Regions from separate parts of the Rahnella sp. JUb53 genome, predicted to be linked through region 4. Evidence: predicted binding sites of a transcription regulator. Region 4 holds the regulator's gene; each other region holds the start of a gene.
What was found. Region 4 encodes PhoB, which activates phosphate uptake and scavenging genes when phosphate is short. Its sites were predicted from a motif close to CTGTCATAAAACTGNCNNAT; they were not measured.
Positions count from the first base shown of each region.

Region 1: a site for PhoB is predicted at 1,728-1,747, ahead of serA (phosphoglycerate dehydrogenase). Genes of this name have one in related genera too.
Region 2: a site for PhoB is predicted at 1,390-1,409, ahead of phoA (alkaline phosphatase). Genes of this name have one in related genera too.
Region 3: a site for PhoB is predicted at 1,333-1,352, ahead of glpT (glycerol-3-phosphate transporter). Genes of this name have one in related genera too.

Region 1 is NZ_SLYT01000003.1:179,066-182,254, forward strand. Features, by position in the region: gene EC840_RS08555 (LysR family transcriptional regulator ArgP) at 1-783, opposite strand, end outside; gene rpiA (ribose-5-phosphate isomerase RpiA) at 1,011-1,673, shown strand; gene serA (phosphoglycerate dehydrogenase) at 2,012-3,189, shown strand, end outside.
Region 2 is NZ_SLYT01000001.1:679,491-682,679, forward strand. Features, by position in the region: gene phoA (alkaline phosphatase) at 1-1,308, opposite strand, end outside; gene EC840_RS03190 (L,D-transpeptidase family protein) at 2,157-3,077, opposite strand.
Region 3 is NZ_SLYT01000013.1:58,623-61,811, reverse strand. Features, by position in the region: gene glpT (glycerol-3-phosphate transporter) at 1-1,202, opposite strand, end outside; gene EC840_RS22620 (hypothetical protein) at 1,659-1,892, opposite strand; gene EC840_RS22615 (DcrB family lipoprotein) at 2,213-2,779, opposite strand; gene EC840_RS22610 (7-cyano-7-deazaguanine/7-aminomethyl-7-deazaguanine transporter) at 2,904-3,189, opposite strand, start outside.
Region 4 is NZ_SLYT01000003.1:281,971-285,159, forward strand. Features, by position in the region: gene sbcC (exonuclease subunit SbcC) at 1-88, opposite strand, end outside; gene sbcD (exonuclease subunit SbcD) at 85-1,323, opposite strand; gene phoB (phosphate response regulator transcription factor PhoB) at 1,561-2,250, shown strand; gene phoR (phosphate regulon sensor histidine kinase PhoR) at 2,273-3,189, shown strand, end outside.

The DNA of each region.
Region 1 (3,189 bases), 100 kb from region 4:
TGTCAGGTCGATCAGTTCGCCGCTTTCCAGTTCTTTCTCGATTTGCAGATGCGGGATCATGCAGCAGGTGGTGCCCTGACGGGCCAGCTGCACAAAGGCTTCCGACGAGTTAACGATGTGGCACGGTACGCTGCCCGGCGACAAATCGAAGTTCTGTTGCAGGAACGCCTGATGCATATCGTCCAGATGGTCAAACGCCACTGCAGGCGCTTTCAGCAAAGCAGAGCGTGTCACGCCGTTCGGGAAGTAGCGGTCCGCAAAGGGCCTTGAGCCGACAAACAGATAGTCGAGCGCACCCAGCTGATCCACCAGACAACTCGGCAGCGGCTGTGGCTGAATACTCACCGCACCGACCACTTCGCCACGACGCAGACGTTCCTGCGTGCGAGTTTCATCTTCCACCTGCAAATTTAGACGGATAGGTGAATCGACCAGCACCGATTTCAGCGCCGGTAACAACCAGGTCGCCAGACTGTCGGCGTTCACCGCCAGCGAAAGCAGCAGCGGCGTATCATTGCTTTCATTATTGCTGTCACTGCCCAGCCACTCTTCTTCCAGCAATTCCACCTGATGCAGTAATGCCAGTAATTTCTGACCCTGCTCGGTCGGACGAGGCGGCACGGTACGCACCAGCAAAGGCTGGCCGAACAAATTTTCCAGTTGTTTAATGCGCTGAGAGACCGCCGATTGAGTGATGCAAAGCTTCTGTGCGGCGCGCTCAAAACCGCGCTCGCGGATCACCGCGTCCAGTGCCTGCAGCGTTCTATAGTCCGGGCGTTTCATCGGAGTTCTGTCCCTTAGATTTAATTTTATCCGAACACTATGCCACAGATTGTCAGGATTTGTGGTGAGGAAAATCTTTGTGTTTGCTGCACAATTGCACTTAATAAGTGTGATCTGGCTGCGGTGATGTTTATCCATATTGGCGGGACATGCTTTATAATCACCGGCACTATTCGTTACATCGAATCATTCACGCCACTTTCGTGTTATCAGACAGAGAAGCCATTATGACGCAGGAAGAATTGAAAAAAGCAGTTGGCTGGGCCGCACTGGATTACGTCACGCCGGGCACCATTGTCGGTGTCGGTACCGGATCTACCGCCGCACATTTCATTGACGCACTGGGTTCCATCAAAGGCCAGATTGAAGGCGCGGTTTCCAGCTCAGACGCCTCTACCGCAAAACTGAAAAGCTTAGGCATCCACGTTTTCGACAGCAACGAAGTGGACTCGCTGGATGTGTATGTTGATGGCGCGGATGAAATCAACGGCGCAATGCAGATGATCAAAGGCGGCGGTGCAGCGCTGACCCGCGAAAAAATCATTGCGGCGATTGCCAAAAAATTCATCTGTATCGTGGATGCTTCCAAGCAGGTTGATGTGCTGGGTAAATTCCCGCTGCCGGTAGAAGTGATCCCGATGGCCCGCTCTTATGTCGCGCGTGAACTGGTGAAACTCGGTGGCCTGCCGGAGTACCGTCAGAATGTCCTGACCGACAACGGCAACGTGATCCTCGACGTGCATAACCTGAGCATTATGGATGCCATCGCGCTGGAAAATAAGATCAACGGGATCGCCGGTGTCGTGACCGTCGGCCTGTTTGCTAACCGTGGTGCTGACGTGGCGCTGGTCGGGACTTCTGAAGGCGTTAAAACTGTTAAGCTGAAATAATCCAGCGATAAGCAGAAGATCTGGCTGCTCAGATAAAAGCAGCCAGACACACTCCTGTCATAACACAATGTTATGAAGATGATAATTTTCTGGCTGAATCATCTTTTCTTCAAAAGCCTTAATTTGGTGACTTATGTCACATTCCTGAAATTCTCCTCCTGAACGTCTGGCTCCATAAAATCTAACCAGCACGAAATGCTGAAAACCCTCTGGCGAGGTGAGCCTTCTGCTGCCTGTCAGGCAATCGTTTGTATTGATGATGGCGGATTTTTTGTTATGTTGACTGTGAGCAGTCACCTAGCAGTTCGATTTCAGCCAGAAAAATATAGGGTCGGGAAATGGCAAAAGTATCACTTGAGAAAGACAAGATTAAATTTTTGTTAGTGGAAGGCGTCCACCAAAGTGCGGTTGATACACTCCGCGCCGCGGGCTACACCAATATTGAATTTCACAAAGGTGCTTTAGATACGGAGTCGCTGAAAGAATCGATCCGTGATGCGCACTTTGTTGGACTCCGATCGCGTACTCAGCTGACTGAAGAAGTGTTCCAGGCAGCCGAAAAACTGGTGGCTGTTGGGTGTTTCTGTATCGGGACCAATCAGGTTGATCTGAAAGCGGCGACCCGTCGCGGTATTCCGGTCTTCAACGCACCGTTCTCCAATACCCGTTCGGTTGCCGAAATGGTGCTGGGCGAAATGCTGCTGATGATGCGTGGCATTCCTGAAGCTAACGCCAAGGCGCACCGCGGTATCTGGAACAAACTGGCTGTCGGCTCGTTTGAAGCGCGCGGTAAACGTCTGGGTATCATCGGTTACGGCCACATTGGTACGCAGCTGGGGATTCTGGCGGAAAGCCTGGGGATGCGTGTCTTCTATTATGACATCGAAAGCAAACTGCCTTTAGGCAACGCGCAGCCAATTGCCACACTGGAAGAATTGCTCAATACCAGCGACGTCGTCACGCTGCATGTGCCGGAAACAGCAGGAACCAAAGACATGATTTCTGAAGTGCAGCTGGCGCAGATGAAGCCGGGCGCACTGCTGATCAACGCCTCACGTGGTACGGTCATCGACATTCCTGCGCTGTGCAATGCGCTGCGTAACAAACATCTTTCCGGTGCGGCTATCGACGTCTTCCCGGAAGAACCGGCGACTAACAGCGACCCGTTCAATTCTCCGCTGTGTGAATTCGACAACGTATTGCTGACGCCGCACATCGGCGGTTCGACAATGGAAGCGCAGGAAGGTATCGGTCTGGAAGTCGCAGGCAAACTGGCGAAGTACTCTGACAATGGTTCAACGCTGTCAGCGGTTAACTTCCCTGAAGCCTCTCTGCCGGCGCATACCGAGAAAGCCAGCCGTCTGCTGCATATCCACGAAAATCGTCCGGGTGTGCTGACCAGCATCAACCAGATTTTTGCGGAACAGGGTATCAACATTGCTGCGCAGTACCTGCAAACCAGCCCTGAAATCGGTTATGTGGTAATTGATGCAGAAACGGATATCAATACGCTGAC
Region 2 (3,189 bases), on a different contig from region 4:
TCCCTGCGAATCATCTTCGGAGTTGCCGTAGCTGATGGTCATCGGCGCGCCGTCTTTGGTGGTCAGCGTCTGCGTCAGGCCCGGTGCTTTGGCGTCGGCTTCGATTATTTGGCTGGAATGCGCGTGGTCGGCGGTGACGATAACCAGCGTGTTGCCGTCCTGACGGGCGAATTCCAGCGCTTTCTGTACGGCCTCATCCAGGTCGACCGTTTCACCAAACTGTCCGCATGGATTGGCGGCGTGATCCTGCTTATCAATTGATGCGCCTTCAACTTGCAGGAAGAAACCGTTCTGATTGGTTTTCAGCAGGTCGATAGCTTTTTCTGTCATCGCCGCCAGCGTCGGGATATCTGCGGTGCGTTGCGGATTGGCTTCACAGGTCACGGCAGGTTTGTCGATATTACCGTGATAAGTGGCTTTCGGCCCCTGCCAGCGAACCGGCATGTTGCCTTCGGAAAACAGGCCCAGTACCGGTTTCTTCTGGTCTGCCTGCGTGATTGCGCTCAGCTGTTCAGCGTTCTCCACCCAGACATAACCCTGCGCCAGCGCCTGGTCTTTCAGTGATTTCCCCTGGAACTCACCGGCTTTCGCCAGCTGACTGAATGATTTTCTGCCGCCGCCCAGCGTGACATCCGCACGAGCCTGCAACAATTGTTCAGTGATCGAACCGCGTCCGCCGTTTTCCAGTGCGTTGCTGGCACATTTCTCTGCCGTTTCTTCCGGGCCATAGCATTTGCGCGAGGTGACATGGGCGATTTGCGCTGCCGGTGTGGCATCCTGCAATTCAGCGGTGGAAACGTTGCCGGTGGCTTTACCCGCCGCTTTAGCAATTTCGAGAATGGTCTGGTGATCTTTACCGTTTACATCCACGCCAATCGCACCGTTATAGCTTTTGACGCCGGTTGTCCAGGCAGTGGCGGAAGCAGCAGAGTCAGTTACATAACTTGGTTTCTGCGTTTTCTTGTCCAGAGAATAATGTGTGTACTGACCAGTCAGCGGCAGGGCATCGATACCTTTGAAATAGCCGCCTGCACCTTCGGCATAGTTACGCGCAGAGGTAATTTCAGAATCACCCATGCCGTCGCCAATCAGCAAAATGACGTTTTTCACCGTTTTGTCGGACAGCGATGCTTTCAGCGCGGCGGTCTGATCACCGCTCAGGCGGCGTGCGCCACCCGGTTCTGTCAGCACGCCTTTCGCGGCGCGGTCAGTCAGCGTGTCAGTTTCAGCGGCGAGGGAGGCGGCAGAGGCGGAAAGCAGCACGGCGGCAGTCACTGCACGGGCGATCAGAGATACAGATTGTTGCATTGTCAAAACTCCTTTTTCTAAACCATCGGAAATAAAAAAACACATATAGATATTTTTTGTTACCGGAAGGTTAAGGGAGAGTTGTGACGGTTTAATGACAGGCACCGGGTTGGTGATGAGACTGGGGGTTAACTTCAACTTCAACTTCAAGGTCAATACCTTGGGTTGCCACCCAAACTGGCCTTAAGGTCAAGGTCGTGGGCGTCGGCCCACACCGACCAGAGACCCGGTAACGCGCGGGCCTCTGGACTCCGCGCTTTTTTCACTACGCGCTGTCGCGGGTATGACGGACATGTTCTGGTGCATTGGTGAGTGGCGTAAAATGTCATCGCTGCGCGATTCCCGAGTTTCAGGTTTCGAGCCTCGGGTCTCGAACCATTCACTCGGTGCCATTTTTGATCACGCCAATCAACTTTTCTAAAAGATGAAAAACAGTCTGCCGTTGATTTTCAGATCGTGCGGGCGATTCAGAAAACTTGCTGAATGAGAGGTTGCAGACCCAAGGCTGCAATCCCGAAATGAAGGTACCGCGCAGCGGCAAGATTTCCAGCCTGTCGCAGTGTTTTCTGAAACATAGCCCGCGAGCGGAAGCGCGTGTTGAAAAAAGCGAGGGGAGTTCAGAGGGGAAAAGCCTTTCCCCTCTGGTCGGTTTCGGCGCTGCCCGATAAGTGATCACCGCAACTGAGAAACCGAAACTTTCTCGGCACAGCTTTCAGTGCAACTGAGAAACCGAAACTTTCTCGGCACAGCTTTTCAGTGCAACTGAGACGCCGCCCTTTGCATCGGCACTATGCAAATAAAAAAGCCCCGGAGATCGGGGCTTTTTCATAAAGACATCAAAGCCGCTATCAGTTGACCTGAACCGGCATACCGGAACGCATCTCGATCGCGCGCTGAACCACAGTCTGGTTAACCGCAGGATCCATCGCAACACTGCTTGCGCTGCCGGTCAGAGTGATTGGCAGCGGTTGCTGGGAATCAAACTCTTCCTGGTTAGAGGACAGCGGGTTGTGGATCTCAATGTAACGTTTGCCGTCTGGCTCAATGGTGGCTTTCACCGGTTCGTTGATGAACTGAACACGTGTACCTTGCGGCACGTTGTCGTACAACCATTTGATGTCAGCATCACGCAGGCGCACACAACCGTGGCTCACGCGCAGACCAATACCGAAGTTGGCGTTGGTGCCGTGAACGGCATACAGACGACCCACGTACAGCGCGTACAGACCCATCGGGTTGTCCGGACCAGCAGGGAAGACGGCTGGCAGGAATTCGCCACGTGCAGCATATTCTTCATGCATTTTTGCGGTTGGCGTCCAGGTCGGGCCGGCTTTTTTACGCTGAACGGTCGTCACCCAGTTCATCGGGGTGTCTTTGCCAAGCTCACCGATACCGATTGGCAGAACCACTACAGTGTTGGTGCCTTTCGGGTAGTAATACAGACGCATTTCAGCACTGTTGATCACGATGCCATCGTGCGGAGTATCCGGCAGGATCAGTTGCTGAGGAATGGTCAGCACGGTGCCAGGAGTTGGCAGGAACGGGTCAACGCCAGGGTTGGCTTCAAGCATGTTGCTCAAACCCATCTGGTATTGCGCTGCGAAATGTTCCAGTGGCAGGCTGCTGCCCTGAGGAACAGTAACTGTGATGTTTTCACCGACCAGACGACCGTTATTGGCCGGCAGAGGGTAGACCACAGCAAAAGACGCCTGGCTATATGCAGCAACTGCCAAAACCAGGGTAAGGATTGCGCGAATGCTCATTTTCATATTTTCGTTGGTCGTTAATGCCACACTGGCAGTTGTTGTCAGGATGTTAATTCCCCCCGACGCAGTCGAAACCGGCCGGAGAGATAGTGTACTTGCACATAGCACTTGAAAG
Region 3 (3,189 bases), on a different contig from region 4:
GCCGCGACCGAGCCGCCCAGATAACCAAACAGCCCGGTAAAACCTGCCGCGGTTCCGGCCGCTTTTTTCGGTGCCAGTTCCAGCGCATGTAAACCAATCAACATCACAGGCCCGTAAATCAGGAAGCCGATGGTGATCATACAGGCCATATCAATGCCCGGATTGCCGACCGGATTTAGCCAGTAAACGACGGTTGCGATAGTCACCAGCACCATGAAGAACACGCCGGTCGCGCCGCGGTTGCCTTTAAACACTTTGTCCGACATCCAGCCGCACAGCAGCGTGCCGGGGATCCCTGCGTATTCATAAAGGAAATACGCCCACGAGGATTTATCCAGCGCAAAATGCTTCACTTCTTTCAGGTAAGTCGGTGACCAGTCCAGGATCCCGTAGCGCAGCAGATAAACAAAAACGTTAGCCAGCGCGATATACCACAGCAATTTGTTCGGCAAAATGTACTGCATGAAAATCTGTTTCGCCGTCAGTTCCTGCTCGGCTGACTCTTTCACATAGTCCGGCGGGTAATCGTTTTTGTATTCTTCAATCGGCGGCAGGCCGCAGGATTGCGGCGTATCGCGCATGGTCATGAAGGCAAATACCGCCAGCAGGATCGCGCCGAAGGCTGGCATATACAGCGCCGCATGCCAGTCGTTAAACCACGCCATGCCCAGCAGGAACAGCAGCGGAGGAATACCCCCACCGACGTTATGCGCGCAGTTCCATACCGACACCACGCCGCCGCGTTCTTTCTGCGACCACCAGTGAACCATGGTGCGACCGCACGGCGGCCAGCCCATTCCCTGGAACCAGCCGCAGAGGAACAGCAACACAAACATGATGGCAATGCTCGATGTTGCCCACGGCACGAAGCCCATAAACAACATAACCGCCGCAGCCAGAATTAAACCCGCGGGCAGGAAAACACGCGGATTCGAGCGGTCAGACACTGACCCCATAATGAATTTTGATATGCCGTAAGCAATGGAAATCCCGGACAGCGCAAAACCGAGATCTCCACGGGAAAAGCCCTGATCAATCAGATAAGGCATGGCCAGCGCGAAATTTTTGCGCACCAGATAGTAGGCCGCATACCCGAAGAATATCCCCATAAAGATTTGCCAGCGGAGACGGCGGTAGAGCGGATCGACGTGGGCCTCATCAACAGGAGCTTTGTGGGGCGCGGGTTTAAAGATACTGAGCATAAATGCCTCCGATGGCATAAATCAGGTGGGACTCATCGTGAGCCACGGACGAAATGGCGAAGCCGGTGTGTTCCAAAACGAACATCATTTTAGCTATTCGCGCACAAACGAACTGTGATTTATGACGGAAATGTTACATTTTTATTACAGCGGAGGCGGGTTTGTGAGATTGAGTAACAGCATAAGACAAAAAAAGCGGAGACTGAGCCCCGCCTGGCAGGTCTGTGACATTTCAAAAGACTCATTTAATTAGATTGCATGAAATTTACCGTGAGAATAAAAAAACGAAAACTAACATCAACAGGAAAAACGCCCCAATTGACTGTATCGCGATGTCAGGAAAAAAACTCACCATAAATACACCGAAAATCACAGTTATAATTAATGGAATGTAAGTCCAGAAAAAATAAGACAGTTGATGTTTAAACCACCTCTTTAAAAAATCGATCATGACATTCACTTTACCATATCAATTATTGTTTTTGCGACTTCATCATCTGATGTAAGATTCGTGCTAAATGAGAGGGCTTTCATAAAAACAGGTTCAACTAAAAAATACATCATTTCTAATTTTCGCACATACAACGCGTAGTAATACGCGGGGCTAAGAACCTGCAAACGTTCTGCACTCTCTGCGGCTTCCTGTACGTATCCGTATAAGCCTATTCCGGCAGCGGCAAGTGCGGACACCTTGCTAATTTTCTGGCTGAAGCTGGTATGAATATTGAATCCAAGGCAAATGGACGTTGTTATGCCTAATGCAACTTATTAATAATGAAATCACTATGGTACATAACTTATTCCTTAAGTTAATTATTCCATTTTATGATGTGTACTGGTTAATATATATAACAATACTATCAGTTACTCTCTGTTCTATATCACTGTACTTCATTGAAAGTAATAAAACGTTATCTGTTCCGCTTATAAAGTGAATTTTTTGAGTGGCAGTAACAGCATAAAAAAAGGCGGAGCCTGAGCCCCGCCTGATATTTTCAATACCTCTGAATTTATTGAATTTTCAGGGTGTTGATAATGGTTTCTGCATCGGTCTGCGCCTGCTGCTGATTATCCGCTGGCAGGGTGATTTGCAGGGTCAGCAAATGGCTGTCTACTTTGCCCAGTACGATGGAAGAGTAAGCTTTCTGACCCGCAGAAGTGATCACGGTATCCAGTTGTTGCAGCGTCTGGCCATTGACCTGAATAGATTTATTGGTCACAACCTGCAGATTGGTATCACGAGCTTTTTGCTGATCCTGTAAACGACCCGCCAGAACATCCAGCGATTCGGTGGTGTTATCACCCAGGATCACAATCACGGCTTTCTGACCGGTGCTGTCAGCGTACACATGCATATTGTTTGCCTGAGTGCCCAGCTTACCGCTCTGGTCGCTCATTCCCTGCGGCAGGGAGAAGGTGACTTTACCTTCCAGCAGGCTGACCGGTACGGTCGCTGCCGTTGCTGAGGCCGCTGGCGCACCTTTATCTGCGGCAGGTGCATCGGTAGTTTTACCGTCACACGCAGCCAGACCAGCGATCAGTACTGCCATTCCCATCATTTTCGCGATATTACGCATCGGGCTTCCTTAAGTGGCCTGTTAACCAGGCTTACATGTTGACTTAACAGCCTTTATGGCAACCTATTCAGGCCACAAAAGCAAGTCAGATTATGGCGCGATTTGTGTCTTCCCCGCTCACAGTTTAGTGCACGCGGACGGCAGAATGCGGGTTATTTCCCTGCGCGGATAAACGCTTAAGCAGCATATTCAGCAGCATGCCGTACATCGGCAGGAAGAATACCAGGCAGATCAGCACTTTGAATGTGTAATCTACCATCGCGATTTCCACCCAGTGCTGCGCCATAAAAGCATCGGTACTTTTGTAGAAAGCGATAAAGAAGAACGACAGAGTGTCGCTGATATTGCCGAGGAACATTGAGGCCACCGGCGCTATCCACCAGCGGCGATTCTGACGCAGGCGGTTAAAC
Region 4 (3,189 bases):
TGCTGGCAAAAGGCTCAGCGGTGAAATCAATTTTCCATTCGCCTTCCAGCGAGTTCAGGTTTTTTAAACGCAAACTGAGAATTTTCATTGTGCGCTGTCCTCCGCATTCTGACCACTGGTGACCTGTTCAACAACCTGCGCAAACAGCGTGCGCATCCGCGCCTGACGCGGTTCGTCAGGATCCGGTTCCAGTGCCAGCCGTCTTTCAAAGACGTCACTGACGCTCAGTTCGCTGAGTGTCTCTTTTTCCTGTTGCTCAATGCTGTTGATACGCTGTTCTTTACTGCGGCGTAAAAGCACCACTTCTACTGGCAAATCTGCCGTCAGAGCCTGAATGCGGCGCTGAATATCACTGAGATAATCCTGCGTGGCGACTTCAATATCCAGCCACACCGGTTTGGCCGGATCGCCGCCTTCGAACTGCGCCAGTTGTTTTTCGATTTCTGCCAGCGAGCCTTTGATTATCTGCATGGGCTGGAAAACGGGAATTTCCAGCGTGTCGATGGCGTTGAGCGTCGCGCCCTCAAAGTCCAGTAAGTACACACTTTTGGCTTTACTCAGTTCATCAAAACTCAGCGCAATCGGCGAACCGCTGTAACGGATATGTTCGGTTTTGGCGACGCACTGTGCGCGGTGAATATGACCAAGTGCCACGTAATCGACCGGCGGAAACGCCTGCGCGGGGAAGGCATCGAGTGTGCCTATATAGATGTCGCGCACGGAATCGGAGGTGCTGACGCCAACCGTGGTCAGATGGCCGGTGGCAATGATCGGTAGCGAAACGCCGAGTTCGTCCCGTTTGGTCTGCGCGGCCTGCCACAATGCGTCATAATGCGCGGCGATGGCTTCCTGTAATGCCAGCTGTTTGTCGCTGCCGGATTGTCCCGCCTGACTGGCGAGCAAATCACGCGGACGTAAAAAGGGTATAGCGCAAAGTACCGCGCCAGGTTTTCCGTCACGCTGGTTGAGCACCAGAATCTGTTCTGAGAGGTTTTCACCGACGGTGGCAATCACCCGCGTATTCAGGCAGGAAAGCAGTTCTCGCGATTCATTGAGCGTGGCGACAGAATCGTGATTCCCGGCCAGTACAATCAGCTGACAGCCGGTTTGTTGCAGTTCGACGACGAAACGGTTGTAAAGCTCTCGGGCATAGCTGGGCGGCGAACCGGTATCGAATATATCGCCTGCCACAATCACGACATCTACCTGATGTTGCTGCACCTGACCGGTCAGCCAGCGCAAAAATGCCTGATGTTCGGCGGCGCGGCTTTTGGTGAAAAAGTACTGGCCGAGGTGCCAGTCTGACGTGTGGATCAGGCGCATGAGACTCCCGTATGGATCTGGATGACGACAATGGGGCAAAGTATAAACGTCGGCGGGGGACGCTGTCCCCGATAAATCAGACCAATTTCAGCGAGATGGCAGCTGAATAGAAGAAATGTCTCTGTCATATTTGACTGTAATGAACCATCCTTTCTATTCATAAATCTGTCACAAAACTGACGCATAATGGCGCCCGCAATCAAATAAAAGATCGCTAACCTATTGGCAGGACCTACGATGGCAAGACGTATACTGGTGGTTGAAGACGAAGCTCCAATCCGTGAAATGGTGTGTTTTGTACTGGAACAGAATGGCTATCAGGCAGTAGAAGCTGAAGATTTTGATTCAGCCGTTGGCCAGCTGGTAGAACCTTACCCTGAACTTATCCTGCTCGACTGGATGTTACCCGGCGGTTCCGGTATTCAGTTTATCAAACATCTCAAACGTGAAGCGCTGACCCGCGAAATTCCGGTCATGATGCTGACCGCCCGCGGTGAAGAAGAAGACAGGGTGCGCGGCCTGGAAGTCGGTGCCGATGATTACATCACCAAACCGTTTTCTCCAAAAGAACTGGTTGCCCGCATTAAAGCCGTGATGCGACGCATCTCGCCAATGGCGGTGGAAGAAGTGATCGACATGCAGGGTTTAAGCCTGGATCCGTCGTCTCACCGTGTGATGGCCAACGAGCAGGCGCTCGATATGGGGCCGACCGAATTTAAATTATTGCACTTCTTTATGACCCACTCCGAACGTGTTTACAGCCGCGAACAGTTGCTCAATAACGTCTGGGGCACTAACGTTTATGTGGAAGATCGCACGGTAGACGTGCATATTCGTCGTTTACGTAAAGCGCTGGAAACCAGTGGACATGACAGAATGATCCAGACTGTTCGTGGAACCGGATACCGTTTTTCAACGCGTTATTGAGTCCCCACAGCGGAGAATCTGTGTGCTAGAACGTTTGTCATGGAAACGATTGGCCGGTGAATTCTTTCTCTTTTGCCTGCCCGCGTTAATCCTCGGTATCTTCGTCGGCCATTTCGGCTGGCTCCTCTTTGCGTCGCTGCTGGCGGCGCTGGGCTGGAATTATTACAACCAGCTCAAACTCTCTCACTGGCTGTGGCTTGACCGCAGCATAACCCCGCCGAATGGCCGCTGGAGCTGGGAGCCTCTGTTTTACGGGCTAAACCAGATGCAGATGCGTAACCGCCGTCGCCGTCGCGAATTAGGTCAGCTCATTAAACGTTTCCGCAGTGGTGCCGAATCATTACCCGATGCGGTGGTACTGACGACGGAAGAGGGCAATATTTTCTGGTGTAACGGGCTGGCGCAAGATTTGCTCGGTTTCCGCTGGCCGGAAGATAACGGACAACACATCTTTAACCTGCTGCGTTATCCCGAGTTTCGTACCTGGATCCAGACCCGTGATTTCAGCCGTGCCCTGAATCTGCAACTCAATAACGAGCATTACGTCGAGTTTCGCGTTATGCCTTATTCCGAAGGGCAATTGCTGATGGTGGCGCGTGATGTTACCCAGATGCGTCAGCTCGAAGGTGCGCGTCGTAACTTCTTCGCTAACGTCAGTCATGAACTGAGAACCCCGCTGACTGTATTGCAGGGATATCTGGAAATGATGGAAGACGCCAAGCTGGAAGAGCCGTTTCGTACCAAAGCGCTGGACACCATGCAGGAGCAGACGCGGCGCATGGACGGGCTGGTCAAGCAGCTGCTGACATTGTCGAAAATCGAAGCGTCAGCAAATATCGATATGCACGAGAAAGTCGATATTCCGGTAATGCTCGGCATGCTGGAGCGCGAAGTGCAATCTTTAAGCGGTGGCCGTCACGAAGTGGTGTTCCGTGTAAA